Regions from separate parts of the Peribacillus sp. TH14 genome, predicted to be linked through region 3. Evidence: riboswitches for the same ligand, from Rfam matches in the RefSeq annotation. Region 3 holds a riboswitch; each other region holds the start of a gene.
The links. A riboswitch is a leader RNA that binds a small molecule or an ion and turns the genes downstream of it on or off. The one in region 3 is predicted to bind thiamine pyrophosphate.

Region 1: another riboswitch for thiamine pyrophosphate. It lies ahead of thiC (phosphomethylpyrimidine synthase ThiC); the one in region 3 lies ahead of tenA (thiaminase II).
Region 2: another riboswitch for thiamine pyrophosphate. It lies ahead of JFU50_RS16815 (ABC transporter substrate-binding protein); the one in region 3 lies ahead of tenA (thiaminase II).

What each region holds. Positions count from the first base shown of each region.
Region 1 is NZ_JAEKEK010000001.1:1,227,104-1,232,904, forward strand. It holds gene JFU50_RS06100 (spore coat protein) at 1-610, opposite strand, end outside; gene JFU50_RS06105 (hypothetical protein) at 1,020-1,190, opposite strand; gene thiC (phosphomethylpyrimidine synthase ThiC) at 1,213-2,994, opposite strand; TPP riboswitch at 3,128-3,244, opposite strand; gene JFU50_RS06115 (HAD family hydrolase) at 3,395-4,183, opposite strand; gene JFU50_RS06120 (histidine phosphatase family protein) at 4,364-4,900, opposite strand; gene JFU50_RS06125 (PdaC/SigV domain-containing protein) at 5,003-5,801, shown strand, end outside.
Region 2 is NZ_JAEKEK010000001.1:3,470,352-3,476,152, reverse strand. It holds gene JFU50_RS16830 (ABC transporter ATP-binding protein) at 1-112, opposite strand, end outside; gene JFU50_RS16825 (ABC transporter permease) at 96-878, opposite strand; gene JFU50_RS16820 (thiamine-binding protein) at 875-1,159, opposite strand; gene JFU50_RS16815 (ABC transporter substrate-binding protein) at 1,171-2,175, opposite strand; TPP riboswitch at 2,307-2,416, opposite strand; gene JFU50_RS16810 (protein-glutamine gamma-glutamyltransferase) at 2,638-3,465, shown strand; gene rarD (EamA family transporter RarD) at 3,628-4,557, opposite strand; gene JFU50_RS16800 (amidohydrolase) at 4,637-5,801, opposite strand, start outside.
Region 3 is NZ_JAEKEK010000001.1:5,275,771-5,281,571, forward strand. It holds gene thiO (glycine oxidase ThiO) at 1-243, opposite strand, end outside; gene tenI (thiazole tautomerase TenI) at 245-856, opposite strand; gene JFU50_RS25415 (energy-coupling factor transporter transmembrane component T family protein) at 897-1,673, opposite strand; gene JFU50_RS25420 (ABC transporter ATP-binding protein) at 1,690-3,159, opposite strand; gene JFU50_RS25425 (ECF transporter S component) at 3,172-3,756, opposite strand; gene tenA (thiaminase II) at 3,769-4,452, opposite strand; TPP riboswitch at 4,605-4,733, opposite strand; gene JFU50_RS25435 (acyl-CoA dehydrogenase family protein) at 4,948-5,801, opposite strand, start outside.

The sequences.
Region 1 (5,801 bases), 4.0 Mb from region 3:
TGTTATTTCCTTGTGCGGGTGAATATGAATTCAACATTTGTTGCATATCCTGCTGTGCAAGCTGTGGAACTTGGTAGTAATGATGTTTGTTTTGATATATCGAAATCTCATATGCCATTTCAATGCAGTTCGGAACAGAAGCTGCAAATACGCGACGCACAACTGGGTTTGTAATTTCAAGTGCAGACATTGCTTTTAAAGAAGCAGCAGACTTCACTGCCCCAAGCATCAAGCCTGAAATGCATTCATCCGTAATTTCCGATACGGATTGCAAAGGTTTCTTTGGCTGAGTTGGTGTCAATCCATATATAAAATCGTTACCTTGATTCATGTTGTAACTCTGTGTTCGTTTGGATGGGTCCTGGCCAGATTGAAAGCACTCTAATGAAAGGTTATATTCATCTTGGATGAACTGATATTGACGATCCAGAATGTCCAGTAATTCCTGATCCTGTACATGCTGACGCAAAAGCATATAAGTGTTTAAAGTACCAATCGTTCCCGACAACACTTCATGTACATCGAATACTTCGTGACCACCGTGATTCATTTGTGGGGGTATAGCACCTGTTTGCATATTCTCGTGTGTTTGACCTTGTTGATTTTGCATCATGTAAATTCCCTCCTTGTTTTATGATGTGGACAAGCTTAGTATGTTAAAACAAAACAAGAATATCCGTGCAAAACCCTTCCATGAAAACCTAATAAAGCCACGTTCCTTTATACACTGGTTTTTATGACTAACATGATCCGAAGAAATGAGGGACATATAGGATAAAGAAAAATACCTGGGGTAACTTATACTTATAAAAGAGAAAGGTAATGCCGAGGGTATCTATGGAACTTTCTCAAAGTCTGATTCGGTGCTTATGAAAAATAAGGAAAAAGGATGGTTAGTCCTTTTTCTCCTTAATACTTATAAAACTGAATAATCCCAAGGAGCATTAAAGTCTTATTGATTTGCAATTTTTCTACTTACTAGAATACCAAGAATCCAAAGTTATTTAATCGAGAAATCCCTACCATTGCAGACTCTCAATTAAGTGGCACTTTGTGCATTCTTGTAAATAATCATTTTTTACAAATTCATGATTACAATTTTCCCGAAAAATACTCAGCTCTTTTTTAAGCTGATCCAGCTGATTTTCCAACTGTTTTATTTCAACTTTAATCTGGATTACTCGATTCATCGAATTCTCCTTTTCGTCCATATTATTGATAGATTTTTCCGTCTGTGTTTCTAAATTCATTCGCTTTTTCTTTCAAGCCTTCATCAATTACAGACTCAAAACCAAGCCCTTTTTCTTTAGCTAAATCACGAATATCTTGTGAGATTCTCATGCTGCAGAATTTAGGACCGCACATTGAACAAAAGTGAGCTGTTTTGGCACCCTCAGCAGGCAGAGTTTCATCGTGATATTCAACGGCTCTTTCAGGATCGAGCGATAGATTAAACTGATCTCTCCAACGAAATTCGAATCTTGCTTTTGAAAGGGCATCATCTCGTTTTTGAGCATTTGGATGGCCTTTTGCTAGGTCAGCGGCATGGGCTGCAATTTTATACGTAATAACCCCTATTCGAACATCCTCTTTATTTGGAAGACCAAGGTGCTCTTTCGGTGTCACATAACAAAGCATCGCAGTTCCAAACCAGCCAATCATGGCAGCCCCAATCGCAGAAGTAATATGATCGTAGCCAGGAGCTATATCAGTTGTTAGGGGTCCCAATGTATAGAATGGGGCTTCTTGACAAACTTCCAGTTGCTTATCCATATTTTCTTTAATTAAATGCATTGGAACGTGACCGGGCCCCTCAACCATAACTTGTACATCATGTTTCCAAGCAATCTTTGTTAGTTCACCCAATGTTTCCAATTCCGCAAATTGCGCCTCGTCGTTTGCATCTGCAATAGATCCAGGACGAAGTCCATCTCCTAATGAGAAAGATACATCATATGCTTTCATGATTTCACAGATTTCTTCAAAATGAGTATAGAGGAAGCTTTCTTCATGATGAGCCAGACACCATTGAGCCATAATAGAACCCCCACGGGAAACAATTCCCGTCATCCGCTTTGCTGTTAATGGGATATATCGCAGAAGCACACCAGCATGTATGGTAAAGTAATCAACACCTTGCTCAGCCTGCTCAATTAAAGTATCCCGAAAAACCTCCCATGTTAAATTTTCAGCGACTCCATCTACTTTTTCAAGCGCTTGATAAATCGGTACTGTTCCAACAGGTACAGGCGAATTTCTAATAATCCATTCACGGGTTGTGTGTATATTTTTTCCGGTAGAGAGATCCATGATGTTATCGGCTCCCCAGCGAGTGGCCCAAGTCATTTTTTCTACTTCATTTTCGATGGATGAACTAACCGCTGAATTCCCAATATTCGCATTTATTTTCACATGAAAATTACGTCCGATAATCATCGGCTCACTTTCAGGATGGTTAATATTAGCCGGTATAATGGCCCGCCCGCTAGCTACTTCATCTCGTACAAACTCAGCGGAAACACTTTCTCTAATCGAAATAAACTCCATTTCTGGGGTAATGATACCTTTACGAGCATAATGGAGTTGGGTTATGTTTCTCCCCTTCTTTGCACGCAAAGGATTTCTTATCAATCCCGGAAAAACTTCTGCTTTGGAATGAGACTCAACTTTTTTATACCCATTATCTTCTGGTTTTATTTTACGCCCCACATACTCTTCAACGTCTTCCCGTTCAAGAACCCAGTTGCGTCTAATAGGGTCAAGACCTTTACGAATATCAATAGAATACTCAGAATCCGTATAGAAACCGCTAGTATCATATACGCGTAGAGGTAAATTTTCCTCTTCACCAAATGCTCCTGTTGTGGGACTTAGTTTAATTTCACGCATAGGAACTTTTATATCAGGTCTAGACCCCTCTACATAAACTTTTTTACTTCCTGCAAAATTGGACATAATTGAAACGTTCATGTCATTTACTGAATTACTCATGATTTCATTTCTCCTTTTTAAGTTAGATTAAAAAGGACAAAATCCAATCCATTTTCGCACGAAAAAGCCAGGTCTCATATTTAAGACCCGGCTAAAGTTAGTATGACTACAGAAATGACCAAATTACATGTCATTGAATAGTAGATTCTAACTTCCCCACGCTGGTATGAACCAGATCAGGTCCTGAGGGTTAAGAAGCTTTAACGCGCTTCTCTCTCAGCCCAACTTTTATTGGACACCCCTAGTCTGAATAATATTAATTATTACATGGTAACTATATACCATCCATTTTGGTTTGTAAATAAATTCAAAGACCTATTATTTTAATGCCATGTTTTGAATTAAATAAAATCCCCTCCAAGTTAAGTTTTTTTGAACTTACTACTTGAAGGGGATATATCCGTTATTTATTTAGACTCTCAAGGATAGGAAAAAGCTCCTCTAAATGCGTAATTTCATAATTAGGGATGACTTCATTCCGTTCCTTATCATGACGGTTTATCCAAACCGATTTAATGCCTGCACGTGATGCACCAAGGATATCCGTCATTAAATTGTCGCCGACCATTAATACTTCATGCTTATCAAGCTCCATGATTTCTAATGCATGCTCGAAAATAGAAGCATCCGGTTTCCCACGTCCAAACGCGCCGGAAATAACGATTTGATCGAAATAAGGAACTAACTCAGGCGTGATTTCAAGCTTCGTATTTTGAAGCTCAGGCGAACCATTCGTCAGCAATAACAATTTGTACTTCCCTTTTAACTCATCTAACACCTGGAATGTTTCTTCATAAATAAATGGTTTTTTCCGTCTCTCAGCAGGGAAACGTTCTGCTAGCTCAAGACCAAATGCCGGGTCATCTATCCCTAATGCCTTCAAGCCTCTTGTCCATGCCTCTTTCCGATAAGCTGGTACAATCTCGGCCATCTTACGGAATTCATCATGATCATCTTGAAAATTACCCCAAAGTCCTTCAAACGGGTTGATACCGATCATTTGCGTAAATTCATATGTATCATAAGAAGAATAAAGCTCACGTGCTTCTTTCCGTACCGCTTCCTCAAACTCGTCAACATTCAAATCATATTTCGCCTTTGCCAATTCGCATGTCGCTATAAAAGCCTCTTTCACACTCTTCTGATCCCAAAGTAACGTATCATCTAAATCAAAAAAAACTGCCTTTACCAAAATGCTCACCCTCTTTTCCCTACCATTGAATTCGAAAAAATTACACTATTACAATAATAAACCACAACCATTAGAAAAAGAATAACTATCGGTAAAATGCCTTCATCTTTCTTTGAAATATCAAAAGGCTTACCCTATTTGCTCATGAAAACTTAAAAAAGTTCACATGCGAGTTTTTCCTTATTTTCTTTCGAACACATACAACTTTCCATTACTAGCAATCTTAAACTTTGGACCTGCGAATCCCCGTCGGATCAGCTCTTTCCTCATATATACCATGAGAGCAGCATGACTCACAATCAAAACATCCTGCTCTCCTTTTGCGAGAAGCTCGTCCAATACTTTATTGATCCGTTTCTCAGCAATCTTAATCTCCGCTCTCGTCTGCTTGTTAACTACCGAGCAACAGCGAATCCAAATGGCCCAAAGTATGAATGGCAGCTTCACCTTCCCGTTAAGAGGTGGAGATGGTATTTCCCGAAGTTCCTCCATCTGATTAACCTCACCAGGATAGATATGCTCAGCCGTCTTCACTGCTCTCGACATATCGCTGCAATAACATCTCTTCCATTCCACATCGTCCAATAAAGTTGTCCCATAAATAATATCTGCTGCATCATAATCCTTAAACCATTGATTCATATCATCCGCCGTCACATATTTTCCAGTTGGGAATTCATGTGCCACCTTAAAGTGTCGTACTAAACCAATTTTCATTTTTTTCTCCTCTTTAACTTTTGAAATAAAAAATTCACTTTCTAATTGATCCACCTACTTATATAATAGATAATGTAAAAATTATACAAAGGTGGTAATTGAATGCTATTCAAGAATTTCACTAAGATTGTCCTTGCTGTCGCATTAACTTTTACATGCATCTCTTTTTTACTGATAAAAATCGACTCAGTCTCAGCGACCACTACAGAAAATGCCACGGTAAATACGAAGGGTTCCCCTTTAACTGTTAGAAGTGGCCCCAGCACCAGCTATAAAAAAGTAGAATCGTTGGAGAAAGGGAAAGCCGTAACCGTTTATTCGAAAACAAAATCCGGCTGGTCGGAAATTCGGTACAATGGAAAAAAAGCCTATGTATCTACAAAATATTTAAAATTCAGCAATGTGAAGATAACCAAGAAAAAATATAAAAATATCAGTGACTTGTCGTATCCGCAAGTATCAGGACTTAAAAGTAAAGCAGCTCAGGATAAAATTAATCAGGTGTTAACTAAGCATGCCAAGGACGCCTATTCCTCTTATCTGCAAGCCAAAAAGGATAGGGAAAAAGATAAAAATGAGGAATGGTGCAAAGAATCCCCATACTCTTGTCAGTATAGTTACAGTATTTCGTATAAAGTGAAATTCAACCAAGATGGAAAGCTAAGCATTCTTATTGACGATTACTACTATAGCGGTGGAGCTCATGGAATGGGATACACAACATCCTATAATTTCAAAGAATCTTCCGGTAAACAGGTGAAAATCAGTGAAATCCTCACATCCAAAGTGAAATATACGAAGGTGCAGAAATATGCTTATGACTACATGAGGAAAAGAGATAGTTTTTATGTGAAAAAACAGAGCGATGTTCCCGTCAATAAGGATTCACAGTTCTATTATA
Region 2 (5,801 bases), 1.8 Mb from region 3:
ATGGCCCAAGGATGGTTACAAACTCTCCATCATCCACATAGAAATTTATATTCTCTAAAATATTCTGTTTACCATCGAAAGAATAGGAGACATCTTTAATTTGCAGCTTCATCCTTTTCACCCTCCTTTCTCTTCCATGAAACAAAGTATCTTTCAAGTATGGTAATGATTCCAAAAAAGAGAAGACTCAGTCCCATAATGATAAAAATGGAAACAAACACCCGATCTGTCCTAAATGAAGAGGATGCGAGCGTCATATAAACACCTATCCCCGATTTAGCCCCAAGCCACTCCGAAATAACCGCCCCCATTACACTGTAAGTGGCCGAAATTTTCAGTCCAGAGAAAATGAACGGAATCGAGTGAGGAAGTTCTAGCTTCCAAAATAGTTGCATTTTCCCTGCTCCCATCATCTTGAAATAATGCTTAAGTTCATAAGGAGTCTGGCGAAAACCGTCCAATGAAGCAACAGCGAGAGGGAAAAAACATACGAGAGAAATCACAATCAGCTTCGGCAGCATACCAAAGCCAAACCAGATGACTAGAAGCGGCGCCAAAACGATGATAGGAATATTTTGTGATAGAATGAGAAGCGGATAAACCGCATCTTTTACACCAGGAAAAAGGTGTAAGAGAGCAGCAATTACTAAGCCAATACAGCTTCCAATAAAAAAACCAGATAATGCAAGGTTAGTAGTTGATATAAGGTGTCCAAAAAGGCTATGAAACGACTCTATTCCCTCGATAAAAATGGCTGATGGAGCAGGAAGTAGCCATTTTTCAACCTTTAATAAGCCTGTTGCTAACTCCCACACTATTAGCAACAATAATAAAAGAAAGAAGGGAGCCCCCTTCTTCCAAATCTTTCTTCCGCTCATGGCCGATATTTCTCCGTTAACGTATCCATCGTGATTCCGCTAGGCTGGTACAATATTTTCACTTGGGAAATGACATTCGGCGAACCTATTTCAATCATTCTCACATTCATTTTTTCTATAACGGCCAGAAGCTCAGAAAGCTCACCTTCCATTGTTGTTTCAAGCGGGTGCACCTCGTACTTGACACCTGATTCATCGATGATTTTGATCGCTTCATCGACTAAGGGGATGACATTTTCCCCTTTAGGAATAATTTGTATACTAATTAATGAGTTTGCCATTGTAGTTCCTCCTATTGTGGTAAAAATTCATTGGTAAATGCTTTCTCAGGATCGAAATCACCTTCAAGAAGATTATTTTCAGTCATCCACTCACTATAATTCTTCCAAATTTCAAGCTTTTGTTCACCCCATCTAGGAGCATCATCCTGATACTTAGATGCAAGCCACTTCTGGCTTTTCTTCACTAGCTTTTTATCTAGATCTGGTGCAGCCTTGATTAAAATGTCTGCCGCATCATCAGGATTCTTAATCGCAAACTGGTACCCTTTCGAAGTTGCCTCTACGAACGCTTTAACAGTATCTGGATCCTCTTTAATCATCTTTTCATTTGTGGTCAAAACAGGCGTATAGTAATCGAGCTTATCTGAGTAATCAGTTAAGTAAACCATATTCAGCTTTTCATTTCGCAATTCAGCCTCAATACCTGTCCATCCATAATAAATCCAAGCGAAATCAATATCTCTTTTCACTGAAGTGAAAAAATCCGAGTCGCCTGTATTTACTATTTCCACTTTATTTACATCCGCATTATCTTTTGTCATGAGAGATTCGATGATAGCCTTTTCAACTGGAGACCCCCAGCCACCATACGTTTTCCCTTCAAAATCCTTAGGTGTTTTAATATTTTTAGCCACAGGAGAAGCGAATCCTGAGGTATTATGCTGGATGACAGCCGCTAACGAAACAATCGGCACGCCTTGCACACGAGCCTGTGTAATGCCCTCCTGGTAGCTCACGCCAAATTCTGATTTCCCTGAAGCCACAAGCTTATCAGCTCCTGCCTCACCTGGCATGATAATTTCTACATCCAGGCCTTGTTCTTTAAAATACCCTTTTTCCTTCGCTACATACAATCCTGTATGGTTTGTATTCGGTGTCCAATCGAGAACAACCGAAACCTTTTTTAATTCTTTATTGTCTTCATTTTTACCTGCTTCTTCCTTTTCAGTAGTGCCGCCAGCACCACATCCAGCTAAAAGGAATAACAAAGTTATCAGTGGCAATAATTTATTCACTATTTTTCCTCCTACACATTATATAAGGTCCATATGCCGAAACTTTATTGGGTGCCAGTCCCCATCCAAATAATAGATTAAAAAACAAAAACGCCCGAGGATGAATTCGGACGTTAACATACAAAACAGAAAGTCAGTCATAATATGTTCCCTCCGCTGGCATCATCCAGATCAGGTTCAAAGAGTCAGCATCTTAAGGACGCAATCTCAGCCAGCAATACCGGCTCCCCTACATTTCTTGCACATATGAACTTTTCTCTCTCATTATATCAATTCATACAGAAAAGGGAATACTAATTTGCTTCTTCTAACGATGGGCCATTCTGATCATCCTCAGTAATAGGAATAAAATTTGATCAGTATTGTTCAGCAACTCATATAATAATTATTATTACACTGTAGATAGTTCTTGAACTACTTGAATTAATCATTTAATTTTGTGACCAAGAGGTGGATATGATTATGATAAAAATTAATCAAAAATGGTTAGATGTCAGTCAAATCCAACCAGGTATAATATCTGAAAAAGCATTAGAAATTCTCCAATTAATGTGGAAATATCCGAATATTTTTGTATATAAGACAATGGAAGATCTTAAATTCGATATAGAGATGAGGCTGCAAGTCAATAAAGCTGCCGTTTCGTTAGATAAGAGTAATCCTGAATTTACAATACTCGAGGATTCTGTATGCAATGAACAATATTGGCGACTTACAAAAGATGGAGCATTTGAGCTTAAACCAAGCGTACCCCCTCATCTGGCACTTGAGGATATTTTCATTAACGGAAGTCTTTACGCTTTCGAATGCGGGACAGCGATAGTCATTGTTTTTTTAAAAGCTGTTTTAGATACGGTTGGTCCTAAGAATTTTGACCGTCTTTTTTCAGGCCTTACTCTTTATGACTGGCACTATCCGCAGAATTTGATTCTTCGAGTTCATGAAGGGACGGGTTATGTACCAGGCGACTGTGTTTACTTCAAAAACCCAGATTACGACCCGAGCACTCCAGAATGGCAAGGGGAAAATGCGATATTCCTTGGAGAAAACCTCTTTTATGGCCATGGGATTGGGATTACCAATCAACAAGGAATCATCGATGAATTAAATAGCAATAGAAAGTGGAATGCCATCATATCAGCGTTCCTAACAAAGCATATTGTAAGTATAAATAGTTCCCACTATAGTCAATTCAAGCCAAATATCCCCCGTAATAACTCCGTGTCGCTTCATGACTGCCTATCCAATATAATTGTTTCTGAAATAGGCTCGAGAACTTTTCTAGCGTAGGATTAACCGTTTCTCTTATTAAAGATATAGATTTTGAATCACTTTTCGTTTATTTTAATAGCTTGTGAAACTCGACACTGACTAACAATTTTTTTCAGAGTGACGTGTATCACTATAAAAAAAACGCTTGGGAAATGGATTTCCTCAAGCGTTTTTTTCTTTTTATGCACCAAAGTTTCTTTTTTCTTTAAACCTACGTGTCCCTGCCTTCCCCCATTTTGTAATGGAAAGCGTATAAACCACCAAGGCAGACCAAATGAATAAAAAGGCTAAAAGATGTGCTTTTGTAAAACTTTCATGATAGACAAATACCCCGATTAACAAGGTTAAGGTTGGAGCAATATACTGAAAAATGCCAAGCATCGATAACGGTATCTTTTCTGCCCCTTTTGCAAAATATAATAGCGGTAGAGCCGTGGCAATCCCACCGCCAACTAACAGCAAGCTTGTGCTCCCTGAGGTTAAAAATTGTGATTCGGATTGGAACATCAAATATATCAAGTAACCTAGAGCAAGAGGGGTTACCATCATCGTTTCGAGTGTCAGTCCGATTGCTGATTCTGCCTTTATCATTTTTTTTGCCAGACCGTATAACCCAAATGTCATGGCTAAGACTAGAGAGACCCAGGGGATCGTACCGAAATGAATACCAAGTATCAATACACCGATTCCTGCGAGCAGGAACGACACAATCTGTACCCCGCTCAATTTTTCCTTTAAGACTATTACTCCCAACAAAACACTGACTAGCGGATTGATATAATAGCCGAGGCTCGTGTCGAGAATCCGGCCCGAATTAACAGCCCATATGAACACTCCCCAATTAGCTGTAACAAGCAGTGATGCCGTAAGCAATGCCGCGAATAATTTGGGATTTCCCATTATGTTTTTGACATAATCAAGAAATGCTCCCCATTTTTTCATAAACATCAATAAAACAAGCATGAAGACGAAAGACCATAACACCCGCTGAGCTAAAATCTCTATTGCACCGACTCCCTGAAGGAACTTCCAGTAAATTGGTACGACTCCCCACATTAAATAAGAAAGGGCGGCATATATCGCCCCTTCTTTTTGTTCATTTATTTTCATAACCTGCCTTCTTTCTAATTACATTCCTTTATCGAAATCCTATTAATATTTTGCTTACCTATTTCATGTTTTGCAACTGTTATTTTTTATCATACATTATTCGGTCATCAATGACCGTCATGACCGCTTCAACTTTCAGAAGATCATCTGGCTCTATAGCTAAGACATCCCGGTTAAATACGGTAAAATCGGCGTCGTATCCCTTTATGATCTGACCACGCCGGTTTTCAAGACCAATCGCAGCCGCACTGCCTTTTGTATAAAGCGCGAAAGCGTCATAAACAGACAGCCTTTCATCCATGCCGTACACTGTTTCATCATCACTGTTAATCTTTTTCCTTGTAACAGCTGCATGAATCCCCAAAATTGGATTTAATGGTTCAATCGGTGCATCTGACCCTCCCGCACAAATGATCCCCAGCTTCAAATACGTTTTCCAGGCATAAGAGGATTCCAATAATTTTGCTGAAACCTTTTCTTCGACCCATGGAAAATCGGACGGTACGAAACCTGGTTGAATATCAAAGATGACCGGTAGTTTTGCGGCACGCTCCAAGAGTTCTGGGCGAACAATCTGTGCATGTATAAGCCGGTCCCGAAGACCCTTTTTAGGTGGAAAAGCTTCAATCACATTCAGGACATAATCAAATGCGAGATCACCAATGGCATGAACAGCAATCGGCATATCAGCCTGCCTTGCTTTTTGCACCAATTCCTGCAGTTCCTTTTCAGTGAAAATAGCCACACCATTCGTATCCTGTTGATCTTCATAAGGCTCACTCAACAGGGCCGTATGTCCTCCTAATGAGCCATCGGTAAATATCTTCATACTATCGAATTTAATATATCGGGTGCCTTCTTGATACCGCCCACCGGATGCCAGCATCTCTTCAAATGCTTGGTGATGAACGAGCAAATTGGCACGAAAGGTCATGTTTCGGCCCTCAATGACCGATTTAAACGCCTGATAAGTCGGCATGAAGCCATTGTAGTAAAAAAGATCCTCTGTATGCCCACCAGTCAAACCAAGCTTATATGCGTCTTGTATGGCCTCTGTAAGCGCGTTTTCGATATAGCTCTGGTCAATGCCGGGAAGACGGTCTAACACAAGGTTCTGGGCCTGATTTTCTTTAAACAAACCATTTAGACGCCCATCGGGATAACGGCAGATTACTCCGCCTGACGGTTCTTCTATTTCTTCTGTAATCCCTGCTTCTAAAAGGGCACGAGAATTAACGACCAGG
Region 3 (5,801 bases):
TTTTAATTCTTCCGACAGCTCGGGAAACATCCCCCTGCTTTGTCTTGCTAATGTAAAAAGCGGGTTATCAGATTCTAACTCGGATTGCGCTCCTAACATCCCGGCAGCTGCACTAGATGCTTTACTAGCAAGTCTATCTTTCTCTAATAAAAGGACTTTTTTACCTCGTTTAGCTAATTGATAAGCAATAGACCCTCCAATTACACCACCACCTACAATGATCGCATCATATATGGAATTCATCTTATATCTCCTTTCCTAAAGACCTTGCATACTCTTTTGCAGATTTTATTGGATTTTCCGCTTCTAGAACACCTGACATAACCGCGATCCCTTGTGCACCTGAATTTAGTACAAGTTGACTATTAGATGGTGTTATTCCACCTATTGCAATAATAGGTAGTTTGATATTCATCGTGATTTTTTGAAGCTCCTCTACTCCCTTAGGAGCGAGACCTCGTTTTGAGTTTGTTTCGAAAATATGGCCATAAATCGCGTAATTGGCTCCATTATGGAAAGCAGCCTTTGCTTCATCAAAGGAATGAATAGAGCTCCCAACCCTGATTTCTGGAAATGCTTGCTTTACGACTCTGACATCTAAACTATGAAAAGCCAATTGCACACCAAAAACCTTCATAGCCCAAGCTACATCCACTCGGTCATTAATAATGATTTTAGACAACGGAATCTTTTTTTCATGTAATAAGGTCACAGCTTTATAGAGTTGTGACGCACTCATCTGCTTTTCTCTAAGATAAAAGAAATCAACATAATCCTGAATGTTTGAAGCAATCTCAACAAACTTTTCAATTGGCTGTTTCCCAGTAGAAATAATATGCAATTCTTGTGCATTCATACTAAGAACTCCTTAACGATAATAATCAATTCTTCTTTAATCAAATTGATAAATACGGAAATTGGACAGATAGATAAAACCCTGCCAACAACAAGATGACAAAATACAGAATGAACCCATGGTCATTTTTAGAAAACCCAAATTCATAATAGTATGTTCGATTCCTGGTATCTGAAAATCGTTTGGCCTCCATCGCGACCGCAATCCGGTGAGCCCGTCTAATACTTCCGGATAACAACGGAATGGAGTAGGCTTTCATTTTAAAATATACGGATCTTATTCCTTTTTTCCTTTCGACGCCACGTACCCTCATCGCATTCCGTATCGTTTGAAATTCCTCCAACATGATAGGAATAAGCCTTAACGCCGCCATGAAACTATAAGCATATTTAGGTTTAAGCTTAACTTGCTGCATTAAGGAATAAAACAGGTTGACAGGTCTCGTCGTTAACGAAAAAGTTAATCCAAGTACCGCAAAAAGCAAGGCTCGAAAGCCAACCAATAATCCCCTCATGAAACTCTCTTCCGTAATCGAAATGAGTCCCCACTTAAACCAAAGTGTTTCCCCTTGTCCGAATAATATCATTGCAGAAGAAGTAGATAAAAAAATGAAACAAAAAGGAATTGATAGGAGTAAAATACGTTTTATCGGATGACCGGAAAAACACAAAAATAAGAGTAAAACACCCATGGTAACGTTAATCATATAATTTAGGTCTTTAATAAATAACGCCACCATACATAACACAATTAATACAAAAAGCTTAAGGCTTGGATTAATCTTATGGAGCCATGTTTCTGCACTCGAAACATTCACTTACATGACACCCCTTCTATAGTGATAAAACTTCGGTCTCTAAAAACGCTAGTTGCTTGCTAATCTTTTCATCACTAATTACTTTCCCATCCTTAACCGTCCAGATCCTAGTTGCAAAGTTTTTTGAAATATGATCATCATGGGTTACCATAATCACTGTAATACCCCGCTTTCGATATTCCTCGAACCATTCCAGTAAGGCAAAGGTATTTTTCGAATCTTGGCCAAAGGTAGGCTCATCTAAAAGAATGATCTTTTTTTCTTTCACTATTGAAGCCGCTACACTTAATCGCCGCTTTTGACCCATCGATAATTGAAAAGGATGTTTATCGCGATGGGCCGTAAGGTGGAACACTTCAAGCAGTGCATGAACTCTCTCTTCTATTTCTTTTGGAGGCTTTTTGTCAATTCGTAATGAATAAGCGATTTCTTCATATACAGAATTCGCAACGAATTGAAACTCAGGATTTTGAAAGACAAACGTCATGTAATCTGTTAGATTTTTCACCTTTTTAATCGAGGTTCCCATCAAATCATAATAACCATTCGTTTTAATGAACTGCATCAGTGCATGCAAAAGCGTACTCTTGCCCGCTCCATTTTCTCCGCTGATGACAATCCATTCCCCTGAGTGGATCTGCAGCTCTTCAACCATAATTTTTTCTTCCTTTTTTCGGAAACCTCTAAAACCTTGCATTTGCATAATGGTACCGCCATCATTAACTTCCGTTTGTTCACGAATGGGTGCATGGTCATGAATATACTCATCCCAAACACCAGGGAACCAGATTCCATGTTCTTTCATTTTGTTTTTGTATAATGAAAGAATGTTGTCTTTGGGACCATCAGCAATGATTTGACCGTTATCGTTAAAAAGCACTATTCGTTCGATAAATTCTAAAACATGGTCAATTTTATGTTCAACGATAATAACGGTCTTGTCTTTGCCAATTTCCTTTAAAACACCCCAAATTTCTTTTGTTCCAACCGGATCAAGCATAGCGGTTGGTTCATCTAAAAATATCACTTCAGGTTCAAGTGCCAATACTGACGCAATCGCTAAACGCTGTTTCATCCCGCCTGATAATGTATCAATACTTGTATGGATATCATCTAAGTGTAATCCTACCTGCCGGATATGATTGTGAATCCTTTCATTCATTTGCTGCTTAGGAACGGAAAGGTTTTCAAGGACGAAGGCAATTTCTTCATCTGCAAATGGCATACAAAACTGACTATCTGGGTCTTGAAAAACATATCCCCATGAAGAAGGGCTCTCCAGTTCTTTCGCTTTCATCGGGACTTCAATGGAATGTGGGATCAGCCCACTTAACACTTGCAAAAGTGTAGACTTTCCACATCCGGACGGTCCCAACAATAGAACTTTTTCACCTTTATCAAACGAGACGGATAAGTCCTTGAATATCAAGGACTCATCACCGGGAAACTTCAATCTTAACTTTTCAACAAGAGCTATTCGTTCCATACTTATCAACCTCTACTTTTGATCCAGTGCAGCATAATCCTTACTTGATACTGGACGAACTAGATTAGTTACTCCTGTTGCTTCTAATACTTTTACTAGATAGTAAGCAAATACACCAGCAAAGAAAATTGACCCGATAAATCTTGCAATCATAAATAATAGTAAATTCCAAAGAGAGAGGGCACCAATTTCTCCGTATGCAAAATCCATGAGGACCGATCCTACACATGAAGCTATCGCCGCTAATACAGCAACCGACATATTAAACTTTTTATACCTGAACGCCATAAACACCAGTTCCGCGAATACTCCTTGTACAACTCCATATAAGAGTACGGTTAATCCCCACGGTGAACCTAAAAAGAATTCACCGGACGCTGCCGCGATTTCTGCCAACAGAGCCACACCCGGTTTCCTCATAACTAAAAAAGCAACGGGCCCTGCTATAAACCACATTCCATAAATTAATTGATCTACATGTAACCCTAATGGTTTAACGGAATAATATATCGATCCCCAAAGGATATAAACTATTCCAAATGCGACGGCAATCACGATTGTGACTAAAATATCCGTTAATTTCAACCCTTTTCTCATTGTCAATCTCCTTTATACTTCTAATGTTTCCTTATGCACTGGCCAAGTTTCTAAGCGATAAGCCATTTCCCAAAATGAGTATTCATATTGACTGCTAAGGATAAAATGCTCTTTCATTCTTTCTTTGTCTTCTTCCGTTACTTTTTCAGCGATCTCATCAAGTCTCGCGATTTGTTCTTCTACCAACGTACGGAACCATTCTCCTCCGTATGCCGCAATCCACTCTTGATAAATTGGCTCATCAGGTATACACCCTTGCAGTTTTTCACCTATTTCATAGTACAGCCAGTAACACGGTAAGATGGCCGCAATCACATCCCCTAAATGGCCAGAATACGCGGCACGATACATATGGGATGTGTAGGCATAGGCAGTAGGAGCAGGCTTAAAGTTTTTCCTTTCTTCTTCTGTAATACCTAATCTCTCAGAAAAATTTTCATGAAGCTTTAATTCAGCTTCATATGTTCCTTGTGCATGGCTTGCTAGTCGACTAGTTGTATGTAAATCTGTTGCTTTGACTGCACCTAAAGCTTGAACTCTAGCAAAGTGAGATAAATAATATGCATCTTGCATGACATAAAAACGAAAACACTCTACTGGCAATGTGCCATCTCCAATTCCTCTAACAAACGGGTGATTGAAGCTTGCTTCCCAAATATGATCTACTTCTTTACGAATGACCTCTGAAAATTTCATTTTCTATACCTCCAAATTTGTATTTTATTAAGCAATGAAACTGGATAAATAATGATTGGTAACCTATAATCACCTCTTTTGAGCAAATAAAAAACCACTTCCTTTACCGACGTAAAGAAAGTGGTTGTACTTGAAATAATACATAAACGTATTGTTTCATGACCCCACTTCCCTACGCTGGTGTAAACCAGATCAGGTTCTAAGGGTCTTAAAGTTATACTTTAATCTCAGCTTCTGCGGTAAAATTGACTTTTACCTGTAAAGCACCCCTAGTGGTACAAATTGTATATTTAGTTCATTTGCCTTTATATTAACACGTTCAATCTAATTGTCAAACTTATTAAATAAAGTTTTTTTAGTAATGTATAAAATCCAACGATATGTTAAATAAAAAATCGCCTAACATACTCTTTGGAAATCGAACTTAATCACATAAAAAATATTCTCTATTAACCTTAAGCAAAGTTTATTTTACTATTAATCCTGCTTTCCTAATTATCGTTGGTACTGTTTATGAAGCTGAGCCGCTATGATATTCTTTTGGATTTCGGATGTACCTTCATAAATTCTCGTAATACGTGCATCACGATAAAAACGTTCAATGGGATATTCAGAAATGTAACCAATCCCTCCATGAATTTGGAGAGCCTTATCAGCTACACGATTATACGTTTCTGAACCAAGTAACTTGACCATAGCCGCATTTTTAATGACGTTCTTTTTTTGATCAACCATCCACGCAACGCGATAGGTCATGGATCGAAGGGCTTCTGTATCTAATGCCATATCTGCCAAGTAATGTTGAATAATTTGTTGTTCGAAGATTGGTTTGTCGAACTGAATTCTCATATGAGCAAAATCAATCGACATCTCAAGTAATTTTTCACACGACCCTAGGTTTCGTGCTGCCATTCCTGCACGTCCATTCGCCAAGATTTTCAGGGCATTCATATACCCTTGCCCCTCTTCACCCAATACATTCTCAACTGGAACTTCACAATCCTCAAAGAAAATTTCAGAAGAATGTGAACCATGAAGGCCCATTTTCCGTTCGATTTTTCCTAGTTGAAATCCTGGGGAGTCTTTTTCGACGATAAAAGATGTGATTCCTTTTGCACCCTTAGAAGGATCTGTAACAGCCATTACTGTAAACACATCTGCGATTGGAGCATTAGTAATGTAATGTTTGCTTCCATTCAGGATATACTTTTCACCCTTTTTAACCGCTGTTGTTTTCAGATTTGAGGCATGTGAACCTGCGCTTGGTTCAGTTAAAGCAAAAGCGCCAATTCTGTCACCTGATGCCATGTCAGGTAAATATCTGCGTTTTTGTTCTTCATTTCCCATCT